Regions from separate parts of the Actinoplanes sp. NPDC049598 genome, predicted to be linked through region 1. Evidence: riboswitches for the same ligand, from Rfam matches in the RefSeq annotation. Region 1 holds a riboswitch; the other holds the start of a gene.
What was found. A riboswitch is a leader RNA that binds a small molecule or an ion and turns the genes downstream of it on or off. The one in region 1 is predicted to bind cobalamin.

Region 1 (7,103 bases):
AGAAGCTCGGCGTGGCCGTGGCCGCGCTCGACTGCACGTTCCGCTACCGCACGCGAAGCGTCGACTGGCTGCCGGTCTCCGGTCCGGCCGCCCTGCTCCCCGACGCCGCCGCCGAGCTCGAGGTCAACCCCGCCCGGGGGCAGCGCGCCGTGGTCCCGCTGCCATGAGAAGCCGGTCAGCGGGGCGTGTCGCGGACCGCCTTCTCGGTGTCCGGGATGGGCTGCGGCGCCAGCTTGTCCAGCTCCTTGACGACATCGAGCACCGCCAGGGCCGACGTCTCGATGAGCGGGCGCAGCCGGGCGTAAAGCTCGGCGTTCTCCGGGTCGGGGACGGTCGGCTCGGCGATCGGGATGAGGGCGGCGGCGTGATCCAGATCGGGCAGCTCGCCGAGCGCGTGCCGGGCGAGCAGACAGGCCCCGAGCGCGGTGCCCTCCGGGGTGTCGGCGACCGAGACGGGCAGGTCCAGCGCGGCGGCCAGCACGCCGACCCACAGGTCGGAGGCGACGGCGCCGCCGGTGGCCCGGACCTCGGTGACCGGGATGCCCTCGGCGGTGAACGAGTCGCGGACCAGCGCCAGCTGCTGGCAGACGCCCTCCACGGCGGAGCGGACCAGATGCGCCCGGCCGTGCTCCCGGCGCAGCCCCAGGTAGGCGCCGCGCATCCCGGAACGCCACCAGGGCGCGCGCTCGCCCAGCAGGTACGGCAGGCAGAGCAGGCCGTCGCTGCCGGGGGCGACACCCTGAGCCTCGATGAGCAGGGCGGCGTCCCGCTCGTCGGCGTCCTCACCCTCGGCCCCGGGACGCTCGAAACCACCCGCGAAGCTCTCACCGGCCCAGCGCACCACCGAGCCGGCGTTGTTCACCGCGCCCCCGATCACCCAGCGGTCGTCGGTGAGCGCGTAACAGAACAGCCGGCCCGCCTTGTCGGCCGTGGGCCGGTCGACCACCGTGCGCAGCGCGCCGCTGGTGCCGAGCGAGATCGCCGCGACGCCGGCCGGCGTGGCCCCCACACCGAGGTTGGCCAGCGGGCCGTCGGCGGCGCCGATGATCAGCGGGGTGGCCGGGTCGAGACCGGCCGCCCGGGCCACCTCGGCCCGCAGGCGCAGTTGCCGGGTGGTGCTGACGACCTCGGCCAGCTGCGACGACCTCACCCCGGCGATCTCCAGGGCCTCCGCGTCCCACCGCCGCTCGTGGATGTCGTACAGGCCCGTGCCGGAGGCGACGGACAGATCCAGGAGGTACGGCTCGTCGGCCACCGCCGCCAGCACGAGCTCCTTCACCCCGCCCCACCGCGGCGTCTCCCGCAAGGTCGACGGGTCGTTCTCGCGCCACCAGGCCAGCTTGGTCAGCGGCGACATCGGGTGCACGGGCGTGCCCGTGCGGGCCTGAAGCTTCTTCCCGAGACCGGCTTCGATGATGTCGTCGCACTGCTTGCCGGCCCGCCCGTCGGCCCACGTGACGAGCGGCCCGAGCAGCTCCCCGGCGCCGTCCATCGGGACCAGCGCGTGCAGGAATGCGCTCAGACTGACCGCGACCACCCGGTCGCCCTGCTCGTGACAGGCCGCGGCCACGTCGACCAGCGCTTTCACCGCCGCGTCACGCAGCTGCCCCGGGTCGAGCTCGGCCCGCCCCGGCCCCGGCACGGAAAGCGGATAGTGAACGCTGACCAGCGCACGCAACTGCCCGTCGGGCCCGGCCGCCACCCCTTTCGTAGCGGTGGTCCCGGTATCAATCCCGATCACGACGTCCATGCGCAGCCTCCCAGTCGAGCGCCCTGCCCTGTCCCAACCTAGTGCCCACCCACCGCACTTCTCACGACTCAGACCCAGGACGCCGCGCCCCGTCCCGCCCCGCCCCGCCGCGACCCGCCCCGCCCTGCCGTGCCCTGCCGCGCCCCGCCCGCGCAGCGCCCTTCCGCGTCCCGCCCACACCGCGCCCCCTTTGCCGTGTCGCGCCCGGTCGCGCCGCACCGCGCTCCGCTCTGCCGTGTCGCACCGCATCGCATCGCATCGCATCGCACCGCATCGCATCGCATCGCATCGCATCGCACCGCATCGCGCCTCGCCTCGTCGCGCCCCGCCCGCGCAGCGCCCTTCCTCGTCCCGCCGGCACCGCGCCCCCTCTGCCGTGCCGCGCCCCGACCGCGCAGCCCTCCGCCGCGCTTCGTCTGCGTAGCGCCGTGCTCGCCAAACAGACCGACGAATGGACCGAAGGACGCCGCTACACGGTGGGCCTCGAGATCCTTCGCAGAGCCCGCCTCACACACACCCCTGACCGCCGGCCAGGACACCGAATCCGACCAACCCGTCGGAATCGCCACTTAGCATCAACCCACACGGATCAGCGATGGCCAGCTCCTACACCACGCCAGCGGACGTGACCCGCAGCGCCGTGCCGCGCGCTCGCGCGCCGCGCCCGCCCTGCCGGGCCGTGCCGCGCCCTCACCGCGCAGCGCCGCTCCGCGCCCTCACCGCGCAGCGCCGCTCCGCGCGCTCACCGCGCAGCGCCGTGCCGCACAGCGCTCTGTCGTGCCGCGGCCCGACCACGCCGTGCCCCGCCGTGCCCGCGCAGCCCCGCTCCGCGCCCACACTGCGCAGCGCCGTGCCGCACAGCGCTCTGCCATGCCGCGCCCCGACCGCGCCGTGCCCCGCCGTGCCGTGCCACGCCGCGCCACGCCGTGCCCGCTCCCCGCCGCGCCGCGCCGCCGCCCGTACCAAGACCTGCCTTCGACCGCGCCACCGAGGGGCGGCCGAAGGCGCCCGGTCCACTCGGCGGCCGCCTGCGCCGCCGCCCCCCGTTGCGAGCCGCCCCGTTGCCAGCCGCCCCCGTTGCCAGCCGCCCCGGCTGCGGGTGGCGCGGCGGGCGGGAGGTTGATCGGCGCGGAGCACCACGGGGGGAGCGGCTCCTGGGGCCGGCGTGGGCGGAGCGGTGGAAATCACCCCGCGTTGACGGGGTGGTCGGCGGTAGGAAAGAGTTGCGGGGAGCGGTTGCGGAGGAACCCGGTGCGAGTCCGGGGCGGTCCCGCCACTGTGACCGGGGAGCGATCCGTCGAGTAGCCACGGCCGGCCAGGCTGGAAGGCGTGCGGGGAGCGCTGATCCGGGAGTCAGGAGACTCCGGCCGCTCGTGTCACTCATCGTGTGGGCGTGGACACCCGCACAGAAGGGATCCGCGTGACGCCGTACCCGTTCCCGGCCGTTGTCGGCATGGCCGACCTTCGACTTGCGCTCCTGCTCACGGCCGTTTCGCCCGCTGTCGGCGGGGTGCTGGTCCGGGGGGAGAAGGGCACCGCCAAGAGCACCATCGTCCGGGCCCTGGCCGCGCTGCTGCCGGAGGTCGCCGTCGTGCGGGGATGCCGGTTCGCCTGCGATCCGGCCGCGCCGGACCCCGACTGCCCGGACGGGCCGCACGCGCTGGACAGCCCGAGCTTCCGCCGGCCGGCGTCGCTGGTCGAGCTGCCGGTCGGGGCGACCGAGGACCGCGTGGTGGGCACGCTGGACATTCAGCGGGCGCTGGCCGACGGGGTCAAGGCGTACGAGCCGGGGCTGCTGGCCGGCGCGCACCGTGGCGTCCTCTACGTCGACGAGGTCAACCTGCTCCCGGACCATCTGGTCGACCTGCTGCTGGACGCGGCCGCCATGGGCCGGGCCCACGTCGAGCGTGACGGTGTCTCGGTCAAGCACGCGGCCCGCTTCCTGCTGGTCGGCACCATGAACCCGGAGGAGGGCGAACCGCGCCCGCAGCTCGTCGACCGGTTCGGCCTGGTCGTGACGGTGGCCGCGCCGCGCGACGCGACCGACCGGGCCGAGGTGGTGCGGCGGCGCCTGGCCTACGAGGCGGACCCGGCGGGTTTCGCGGCCCGCTTCGCCGCCGAGGAGCGCGAGTTGGCGGCCCGGATCAGGACCGCGCGGGACCGGCTGTCCCATGTCGCCCTGCCCGACCCGGAGCTTGACCGGATCGCCCGGGTCTGCCTGGCCTACGGCGTCGACGGGATGCGCGCCGACATCGTGGTCGCCCGCTGCGCGGTCGCCCTGGCGGCTTGGCACGGCCGCGATGTGGTCACCGCCGATGACGTACGCGACGCCGCCCGCCTCGCCCTCCCGCACCGCCGCCGCCGCGACCCGCTCGACCCGCCCGGCACCGATGAGGAAAAGCTGGACGAGGCCCTGGCCGAGGCGGAGCGCCAGGAGCAGGAGCGGCTCGAGCAGGAGCGTCTGGAGCAGGAACGCGCCGAACAGGAGCGCGCCGAGGAGCAACGTCAGGCCGAGGAGCAGGACGGCGACGGCCCCGACCCCGACGACGACCCGCCACCGTCCGGCGGCGGCCCCGGCGACGGCGGTCCCGGCCCGGACGACCGCGGCCCCGCCCCCCAGCAGGACGGCGGCGGCTCCGCGCCCCCGCCGAACGGCAGCGCCCCGGCCCCGGGTACGCCGGCCGACGGCCCGCAGCAGAAGCAGGAAGCCGCCGCCCAGGCACCGGCCGCCACCGGCGCCGCCTTCCGCACCCGGAATCTCAGCATTGCCCGTCGTGGTGTGGGCGGCCATGCCGGGAAGCGCTCCCCGGCCTACGCGCGCCGGGGCCGGGTCGTCGGCTCCCGCGTCCCGCAGGGCAAGCTCGCCGGCGCCCCACATCTGCCGGCCACTCTCCGCGCCGCCCTCCACCGTCGCGCCGCCGATCAAGGAACCGGCCCCGCTGTGGACCTTGGCTCGCGCACGGAGGTCGACTCGGGTGTCGATCTCGGCGGGGCCAGGCGTGTGAGAAGCGATGGCGCTGGGATTCGGGAGGCGGCTGCGGCTGCTGCCGGAATCGGGCGCTTGGGGGGCACCGACAGCGCCCTGGTGAGTCGCTCGCGGGCTGTCGACCCCCGGGATTTGCGAGAGGCGGTCCACGTCGGGCGGGAGGCGAATCTTGTGCTGTTCGTCGTGGACGCGTCCGGGTCGATGGCGGCGCGCAAGCGGATGACCATCGTCAAGACGGCCGTGCTGTCGTTGCTGCGGGACGCCTACCAGCGGCGGGACCGGATCGGGATGATCACGTTCCGGGGGCATGAGGCCGAGCAGGTGCTGGCGCCGACCTCCAGCCATGAGGTGGGTGTCATGCGGCTGGCGAGCCTTCGGACCGGGGGGCGTACGCCGCTCGCCGCGGGGCTGCGTACGGCCGCCGCGACCATCGCCACCGAGCGCCGCCGCGACCCGCGCCGCCGGCCGCTGCTGATCGTCGTCACCGACGGCCGGGCCACCAGTGGGCCCGACCCGGTCTCGGTCGCGCCGCTGCTCGCCGGAGTCTCCACCGTGGTCGTCGACTGCGAGGCCGGCCCCATCCGGCTCAACCTCGCCGGCCGGCTGGCCACCGCCCTCGAGGCCGACCTGATGCCGCTCGACGCCCTCGAGGCGCGGGCCGCCACCCCGCAGCGCCGGGCCGCCTGATGCCGCGAATGACCTGGAACCTTCCAGGAGGCCGTGATCGTGGTTTCCGGATTCCGGGGACGTCCCGGGTGGGCGCGCAAGGCCGGGGCTTCGGAGCGCCGGTGGGGTCCGAGGTCGGCGCTGAAGGCCGGGTCGGTGTGCTCGTCGCGTACAGGAAGGGTCTCTGATGCCGCAGGGGAAAGTTGTCAGCGTGCCCCAGGACGGGCTTACGACGCGGCAGCGTCGGCGGCAGGCTGTGCTGGCGGTGCATACCGGGCACGGCAAGGGGAAGTCGACGGCGGCGTTCGGGATGGCGCTTCGGGCGTGGAGCGCGGGCTGGCCGGTCGGGGTCTTCCAGTTTGTGAAGTCGGAGAAGTGGCGGGTCGGGGAGGAATCGGCGCTCAAGGCGCTCGGCGCCACCGGGGGCGCGCCGGTGACCTGGCACAAGATGGGTGAGGGCTGGTCGTGGATCCAGCGGGCCGGCACCGAACGGGACCACGCGGCGGAGGCGGCCGAGGGGTGGGCGCAGATCAAGCGTGACCTGGCGGCCGAGACGCACAAGTTCTATGTGCTCGACGAGTTCACGTACCCCCTGAAGTGGGGTTGGGTCGACGTCGACGACGTCGTGGCGACGCTGGCCGAGCGGCCCGGCACCCAGCATGTGGTGATCACCGGCCGGGACGCGCCGCCGGCGCTGCTGGACGCGGCCGATCTGGTGACCGAGATGACGAAGATCAAGCACCCCATGGACGCGGGGCGCAAGGGACAGCAGGGCATCGAATGGTGAGCATCCCCCGGGTGGTGATCGGGGCGCCGGCCTCCGGGCACGGCAAGACGACGGTCGCGACCGGGCTGCTGGCGGCCTTCGCACGGCGTGGGGTGCCGGTGGCGCCGTTCAAGGTCGGGCCGGACTACATCGATCCCGGTTATCACGCGCTGGCGGCGGGGCGGCCGGGCCGCAACCTCGACCCGGTGCTGGTGGGGGAGGAGCGGATCGGCCCGCTGTTCGCCCACGGCAGCCAGGGGGCGTCGCTGGCGGTGGTCGAGGGCGTGATGGGGCTGTACGACGGCCGCACCGGCGCCGGCGAGACGGGCTCCACGGCGCAGGTCGCGGGGCTGCTCGAGGCGCCGGTCATCCTCGTCGTCGACGCGGCGGCCCAGGGGCGTTCGATCGCGGCGCTCGTGCACGGTTTCCGCAGCTTCGGCAACGTGCGGATCGCCGGGGTGATCCTCAACCGGGTCGGCTCCGACCGGCACGAGTCGATCCTGCGGGACGCCTGCGAGGAGGTCGGCACGCCGGTCCTGGGGGCGCTGCGGCGGGCCGACGCGGTGGCCGCGCCGTCGCGTCACCTGGGGCTGGTGCCGGCCGCGGAGCGCCGGGCCGAGGCCCGCGAGTCGGTGGAGGCGCTGGCCGCGCTGGTGGCCGCCTCGGTGGATCTCGACGAGGTGGCGGCGATCGCGGCCTCGGCCCCGCCGCTCGCGGTCGAGCCGTGGAGTCCGGCGTCGGCTTCGCCGTCCGCCCGGCGCCCGGTGGTGGCGCTGGCGGGTGGTCCGGCCTTCTCTTTCGCGTACGCGGAGACGAGCGAGTTGCTGACCGGGGCGGGCGCCGAGGTGGTGACCGTCGACCCGCTGCGCGACGAGAAGCTTCCCGAGGGGGCGCGGGCTCTGGTCGTCGGCGGCGGGTTCCCCGAGGTGTACGCG
Region 2 (7,103 bases), on a different contig from region 1:
GCCTCGGCGTCCTTCCGCCCCGCCGGCACGCCCTCATCCGGCGCGTTGCTGCCCGCAGCGTCCTTCTCCGGCGCCGCCAATTCCGAGGCGTCCTGCTCCACGGCAACGCCCGACCCCGACGCTCCTGCTCCTGCCGTTCCCGGCGCTGCGTCTCCCGACGGAGCCTTGCCCGAGGTGCCCCCGCCGGGGGTGGCCGAGCCGGAGGTGGCCGAGCTGGGGGTGGTCGAGCCAGAGGTGGTCGAGCTGGGGGTGGTCGAGCCAGAGGTGGTCGAGCTGGGGGTGGCCGAGCCAGAGGTACCCGCGCCGGGGGTGGCCGCGCCGGGGGTGGCCGAGCTTGGGGTGGCCGAACCGTAGGTGGCCGGAGTGGAGGGGGCCGAGCCGGGGGCAGTTTGCGCCGGAGCGACCGGGGTAGACGCGGCCGGGGCAGGAGGGACTGAAGCGCGCGCGGTGGCGGAGGCGGCCGGGGTGGGCGCGGCCGACACGGGGGCCGAGGCGGTGACCTTGGCCGGCGGGACCGGGATGGAACCGGAGACTGAGGCGCGGCCGCTCGCCGCGCCGCTCACCGGGGCGCTGCTGGGTGTGGCCCAGAGGGCGCCCGCCGCGGGGGGCGGCGGGGGTGAGAACCAGTCGTCGCTGCTGGACGGCGTCGGTTCAGCGGGCGGCTTGGGGCCGCTGCTGTCCGGTGTCGCCTGCCGCTCGTCCATGGAACCTCCCGACGCCGCGTGCCGACGGTTGGGGAACGTCGGGCGCTGACCATAACCGTGCCATATCCGCGCGCGTCACCGCATCCTGGCACCGGCCGGACCATGCCCCCGGAGCGCCACTGACCACCGGAAAGGCGGTTTTCGCGGCCCCGCGGGTCAACTCTTGATCAGACCCCGATACCGAAGCGGACGCCAAGCGTTTACGACCCCTTAGCGGACGCCGAGGCCGCCTTGGCCGAGTTGCTCGTGGTGGGCGTCGCCTTCGACGTCGAGGTGGTGGCCGCCGACGACTTCGTGGCCGAGGAGCCGCCGCTGGACGGCGCCGTGGCCTTGGTCGTCTCCGGCGCGGCGGGCTCGGTGGTCGTCTTGGTCGGCTCCGGCTCCGGCTTCTCCGTGGTCTTGGTCGGCTCGGGCTCCGGGTCGGTCGTCTTGGGCGGGTCGCTCGGCGTGTCCGTCCCCGGGTCGGGGTTGGCCGGGGTGCCCGTGCTCGGGTCCGTCGGCGTGCCGGTGCCCGGGTTGGAAGGTGTGCCCGTGCCGGGGTTGGAGGGCGTGCCGGTCCCCGGGTTGGAGGGCGTGCCCGTGCCGGGGTTGGAGGGCGTGCCCGTGCCGGGGTTGGACGGGGTGCCCGTGCCGGGGTTGGACGGGGTGCCCGTGCCGGGGTTCGAGGGAGTGCCGGTGCCCGGGTTGGAGGGCGTGCCCGTGCCTGGGTTCGAGGGCGTCCCGGTCCCGGGGTTGGAAGGTGTGCCCGTGCCGGGGTTGGACGGGGTGCCGGTGCCCGGGTTGGAGGGCGTGCCCGTGCCGGGGTTGGAGGGCGTGCCGGTGCCGGGGTTGGACGGGGTGCCCGTCCCGGGGTTGGTCGGCGTCGTGCCGCCGTCGGTCGGGTCGGGGTCGGGCGCACCGAGGTTGGGGCCCTGGACGATGCCCTCGACCGAGCCGAAGACGCGGGTGGCCTGGAACAGCCGGCTCCACCGGACCGGCGTGAGCCGCACGTTGAGGCCGGTGCGCGGGGCCTCGACCATCATGCCGTCGCCCGCGTACATCGCGACGTGGTGGATGCCGCGCCAGCTGCTGGACGAGCTGAAGAACAGCAGGTCGCCCGGGAGCAGCGAGTAGCGGTCGACCACCTTGTTGCGGGTCTGCCAGTACTGGTCGCGGGAGACGCGGGTCAGCGCGAAGCCGACCGAGCGGTACGCCGCATACATGAGGCCGGAGCAGTCGTACTGGTCCGGGCCTTCCTCGGACCAGACGTACGGGTCGCCGCGCTGGGCCAGCGCGAAGTTGAGCGCTTGGATGGCGCGGGCGTCGGCGCCGCGGCCCGCCTCCTCGCCGGCGAGGTAGGACTGGCCGAGCTGGCTGTCCTGAGCCGTCTCGGTCGCCTCGAACGCGTTCAACTCGTCCTGGTGGGTGAGCTCGAGGGCCTGCTGAGCCGTCTGCTTGGCCGTGAGCTGGGCGTTGAGCTGGTTGTACTTGGCGGCCAGCTCGGCGTAGCGCTCGGCGCCGAGCGTCTGCTCGTCGAGCGCGATCTGCGCGTTGATCTGGGCCTGCTCGATCTGGCGGGCGATGGCCTGCTGGGTGTCGACCTGGCCGCGCTGGAGCCGGGCGAGGTCGCCGAGACCGCTCAGCCCGGGGTCGACCATGCCGGGCGGCATGGCCGCGGCCTCGCGCATGGCCTGGGCGGCCGCGTCGGAGGCGGCGGTCTGGGCCTGGCGCAGCGCCTCCTCGGCCTGGGTGTATTTGACCTTGGCGGCGGCCTGCTGGTCACGCGCGAGGTCGCGATCCTGGCCGACCTGGATGAGCTGGTCGCCGAGGGCGGAGATCTCGGTGCGGCCCTTCTCGATCGCCTGCAGCGCGGGGCTGGTCGGCGTCGGCGTGGCGGTCGGCCGGACGCTGGCCTTCTGCCCCGGCATGGCCAGGGTGCCGAGCGCCATGGGGCGCGCGCCGATGTCGGGAACGGCCAGGCCGACGGGGGCCTGGGGAGCCTGCGGGGCCGCGGCCGGGTCGGCCAGCGCGGGGGCCGGTGACAGAAGAGGGGTCAGAAAGGTCGTGACGATCGCGGCCACGGCTGAATACACGACGGGGCGCCACCACGGGCGCGATCGCCGAGAACCGAGTCGTGCTGTCGCCATGTGCTCCCCGTCCACCGCGACGCCGGAGCGCCGCTCGTCGTTCCCCCCTAATGTGATACCTCACGTCTCGCATTCCTGTCGATTGATCCCAGATGAAAGAAGACTGGGAATCCGGGTTACGGCGGCATGATCGACACCCCGCCCGGAGATTCCTGTCGGAGGCGAGCCGTACCCTCGACGGCGAGGTAAGCGAGAGGGGCACACATGGACGCCGGCTTGAAGCGCGAGCTCGAGGCCAAGGTCTACGCAGGTGAGAGACTCACCCGGGCCGACGGCGAGGCGCTGTACGCGAGCGATGACCTCGCCTGGCTCGGCCGGCTCGCCCACCACAAGCGCACCGAGCTCAACGGTGATCGTGTGATGTTCAACGTCAACCGCCACCTCAACCTGACCAACGTGTGCTCGGCCAGCTGTGCGTACTGCTCTTTCCAGCGCAAGCCGGGCGAGAAGGATGCGTACACCATGCGCATCGACGAGGCCGTGGCGAAGGCCAAGGAGATGCAGGACGAGCAGCTCACCGAGCTGCACATCGTCAACGGCCTGCACCCCAGCCTGCCCTGGCGTTACTACCCCAAGGTGCTGCGCGAGCTGAAAGCCGCGCTGCCCGACGTGAAGCTCAAGTGCTTCACCGCGACCGAGGTGCAGTGGTTCGAGAAGATCAGCGGCCTACCGGCGAGCGAGATCCTCGACGAGCTGATGGACGCCGGGCTGGAGTCGCTGACCGGTGGCGGCGCCGAGATCTTCGACTGGGAGGTCCGGCAGCACATCGTCGACCACGACACCCATTGGGAAGACTGGTCGCGCATCCACCGGCTCGCCCACGCCAAGGGCATGAAGACGCCGGCCACCATGCTCTACGGCCACATCGAGGAGCCGCGGCACCGCGTCGACCACGTGATGCGCCTGCGCGAGCTGCAGGACGAGACCGGTGGCTTCGCCGTCTTCATCCCGCTGCGCTACCAGCACGACTTCGTCGACTCGCAGGACGGCAAGGTCCGTAACCGCATCCAGTCACGGACCACGATGGCCGCCCCGGCCGAGTCGCTCAAGACGTTCGCCGTCTCGCGGCTGATGTTCGACAACGTGCCCCACGTGAAGTGCTTCTGGGTCATGCACGGCCTGTCGGTGGCCCAGCTGTCGCTCAACTTCGGAGCGGACGATTTGGACGGTTCGGTGGTGGAATACAAGATCACCCACGATGCCGACTCGTACGGCACGCCGCACACGATGCACCGTGACGACCTGCTCAACCTCATCTGGGACGCCGGCTTCCAGCCGGTCGAGCGCAACACGCGCTACGAGGTGGTCCGGGAGTACGAGAAGGCGCCCACGCTTGCGAGCCGCCGGGCCGAGCCGCAGAAGGTCTGGGCCTGACAAGCGCGTACCCTGCTTGTTGTCATGTCGGATACGAAGAGTGCGCGCCGCCCGCGCCGCGATGCCAGCGGACGCCTGGCCACGATCGGTGACCTGCTCGGCACCGCGATGGCCGGGCTGGTCACCGGCGCCGTCGTGCTGCTCCTGCTCGAGGCGGTCCTGTCGCTGACGCACGTCTCCGAGTTCGGGCACACGAGCGGCTGGCTCGCCGTGATCCTTCCGGTGTGGCTGTTCGTCGAGGAGTTCCGGGCCGAGGGCTTCGGCGCCCCCCGGGTCGTGGTCGCGCTGCTGGCCACCGGCTTCGGCGTGGCCGCCGGGATGACCCTGGCCGGCTTCGCGTCGTCCCAGTTCGAGTTCCCCACCCTGGTCAGCGGGCTCCTCGGGGCCTTCGGGGCCACGGTCGTCTATTGCCTGATCTGGTTCTACGGCCTGCGGTGGCTCGACCACCGCACGGGCTAGAGAGAGAAGTCATGAACCCCGCCGTCAAGTACTCGCTGGGCCGCCTCGGCCTGTTCGTGGTCGTCTTCGCGGCGCTTCTGCCGGTGCCGCTCAACTTCCTGGTCCGGGCCATGGTGGCGCTGGTCGTCTCGGCCGTCGCGTCGTACTTCCTGCTCGCCACCTGGCGTAACCAGATGAACGAGCAGCTCGTCGGCGTCGCCTCCCGCCGCACGGCGGAGAAACAGCGGCTGCGCGCCGCCCTGGCCGGCGACGAGGACGCGGCGGCGGCCGGCGACCGCGCGGCCCCGGCGGAGGAGAAGGCCGAGGCGGAAGACAAGGACGAGGTCAAGGCGGAGGCCGAGCCCAAGAGTGTGGAGAAGTAAGGTCGGAACCCCGGCGTGAGTTAGCGTCGGAAGGACCGCATCTCAGCGAAGCCGGTGCGAACCCGGCGCTGTCCCGCAACTGTGAGGCCCTTCAAGGGCCGAGCCAGGTCGCCTGGGTGCGGTCGCGATCAAGCGCTCCCGGGGAGGGGCGCCTCGCGGACGGAACGCCCCCGGGGCCCTGTCGGCGAAGCACCCGGCCGACGACCCGTCGGCCACGCACCCGGCCGACCGGAGGACCTCATGAAACGCATGCTCACCGCCGCCCTGGCGACCGCTCTGCTGCTCGCCGGCGGGTGCGGCGACAGCGGCGACGACACTCCGCCGGCGAGCACCACGCCCAGCGCCGGCGCCTCGTACCCGGTGACCGTCAGTGGTCTCACCCTCGGCGCCCGTCCCGAGAAGATCGTCTCGCTCTCGCCCACCGCGACCGAGATGCTGTTCGCGATCGGCGCCGGACCGCAGGTCACGGCGGTCGACGACCAGTCGACGTACCCGGCCGACGCCCCCAAGAGCAACCTTTCCGCCTTCAAGCCCAACGCCGAGGCGATCGCGGCCAAGAATCCCGACCTCGTCGTCCTCTCCGACGACATCGACAAGGTCGTCGCGCAGCTGGACAAGCTGAAGATTCCGGTCTTCAAGACGCCGGCCACCGCGAGCCTCGACCAGACCTATGAGCAGATCAAGCAGCTCGGCACGCTGACCGGGCACGGCGCCGAGGCGACCGCGGTGACCGAGCGGATGGCGTCCGACATCGAGAAGATCGTGGCCGGCGTGCCGAAGCGGTCGAAGCCGCTCAGTTACTACTACGAGCTGGATCCGACCTTCTACACCGTCACGTCCAGGACGTTCATCGGGTCGGTCTTCTCGCTGTTCGGCCTGACGAACATCGCCGACCCGGCCGACGCCGACGGCGCCAAGGGCGGATATCCGCAGCTCTCGCAGGAGGCGATCGTCAAGTCCAGTCCGGACACGATCTTCCTGGCCGACAGCAAGTGCTGTCAGCAGTCGGCGGCGACGGTCGCGAAGCGTACGGGCTGGAGCAGTGTCACGGCGGTCAAGGCCGGCCAGGTCTTCGCCCTGGACGACGACATCGCCTCCCGCTGGGGGCCGCGCACCGTCGACCTCGCCCGCTCCATCGCCGATGCGGTGGCCAAGGTCCCGGCGTGAGACCGGCCGGTCTCCGGCCCGCCTGGCTCCTCGGAGGTACCGCCGCGGTTCTCGTCGCGCTGGTGGCGGGGCTGGCCTTCGGGTCGGTTCCGCTGCCACCGGCCGGTGTCATCCTGGAGCTGCTCAATCTGATCCCGGGCGTGCACCTGCACAGCGGGCTCACCGACCGTGAGATCGCCATCCTCACCGAGCTGCGGCTGCCCCGGGTCGTGCTGGGTCTGCTCGTGGGCGGGATGCTGTCCCTGGCCGGCGCGGCCTACCAGGGCGTCTTCCGCAATCCGCTGGCCGACCCGCACCTGCTCGGCGTCGCGGCCGGGGCCGGGCTGGGTGTGACCGCGGTGATCTCGCTGCGGGCCGGCACCACGGGCGGTGACGCGACCGCGAACCTGCCCTTCGGCGTGCCGGTGGCCGCCTTCGCCGGCGCGCTGCTGGCCGTCGCCCTGACCTGGCTGCTCGGCGCGGCCGGGGGCCGCGACCGCACACCGTCGACGCTGATCCTCTCCGGCGTCGCGGTGTCGTCGTTCCTGGCCGCGGGGCAGACCTATCTGATGCAGCAGCATGTGGAAACGCTGCGCGAGGTCTACTCCTGGTTGCTGGGCCGGCTCGCCACCGCCGGCTGGCACGACGTGCTGGTCATGCTTCCGTACGCGGTGGTGACCGGTGTGATCGTCCTGTCCCAGCGGCGTGAGCTCGACGTGCTCACCGTCGGCGACGAGGAGGCGAGCGCGCTCGGCCTGCATCCCCAGCGGTCCCGTTACCTGCTGATTGTCGCCGCCTCGCTCGGCACGGCGGCGGCGGTCTCGGTCTCCGGCCTGATCGGCTTCGTGGGCATCATCGTGCCGCACACGATGCGCCTGCTCGCCGGCCCGAGCTACCGCTCGATCCTGCCGCTGTCGGTGCTCTTCGGAGGC

Region 2: another riboswitch for cobalamin. It lies ahead of AB0J66_RS42090 (ABC transporter substrate-binding protein); the one in region 1 lies ahead of AB0J66_RS49470 (VWA domain-containing protein).

The regions. Positions count from the first base shown of each region.
Region 1 is NZ_JBFAOX010000057.1:980-8,082, forward strand. Features, by position in the region: partial or broken gene AB0J66_RS49455 (hypothetical protein) at 1-167, shown strand, start outside; gene AB0J66_RS49460 (gluconokinase) at 176-1,750, opposite strand; partial or broken gene AB0J66_RS49465 (hypothetical protein) at 2,155-2,379, shown strand; cobalamin riboswitch at 2,992-3,114, shown strand; gene AB0J66_RS49470 (VWA domain-containing protein) at 3,204-5,423, shown strand; gene cobO (cob(I)yrinic acid a,c-diamide adenosyltransferase) at 5,590-6,189, shown strand; gene AB0J66_RS49480 (cobyrinate a,c-diamide synthase) at 6,183-7,103, shown strand, end outside.
Region 2 is NZ_JBFAOX010000030.1:65,678-72,780, forward strand. Features, by position in the region: gene AB0J66_RS42060 (hypothetical protein) at 1-101, opposite strand, end outside; gene AB0J66_RS42065 (hypothetical protein) at 166-354, shown strand; gene AB0J66_RS42070 (NlpC/P60 family protein) at 905-2,776, opposite strand; gene mqnE (aminofutalosine synthase MqnE) at 3,035-4,204, shown strand; gene AB0J66_RS42080 (hypothetical protein) at 4,229-4,663, shown strand; gene AB0J66_RS42085 (DUF4229 domain-containing protein) at 4,675-5,025, shown strand; cobalamin riboswitch at 5,020-5,156, shown strand; gene AB0J66_RS42090 (ABC transporter substrate-binding protein) at 5,266-6,192, shown strand; gene AB0J66_RS42095 (iron ABC transporter permease) at 6,189-7,103, shown strand, end outside.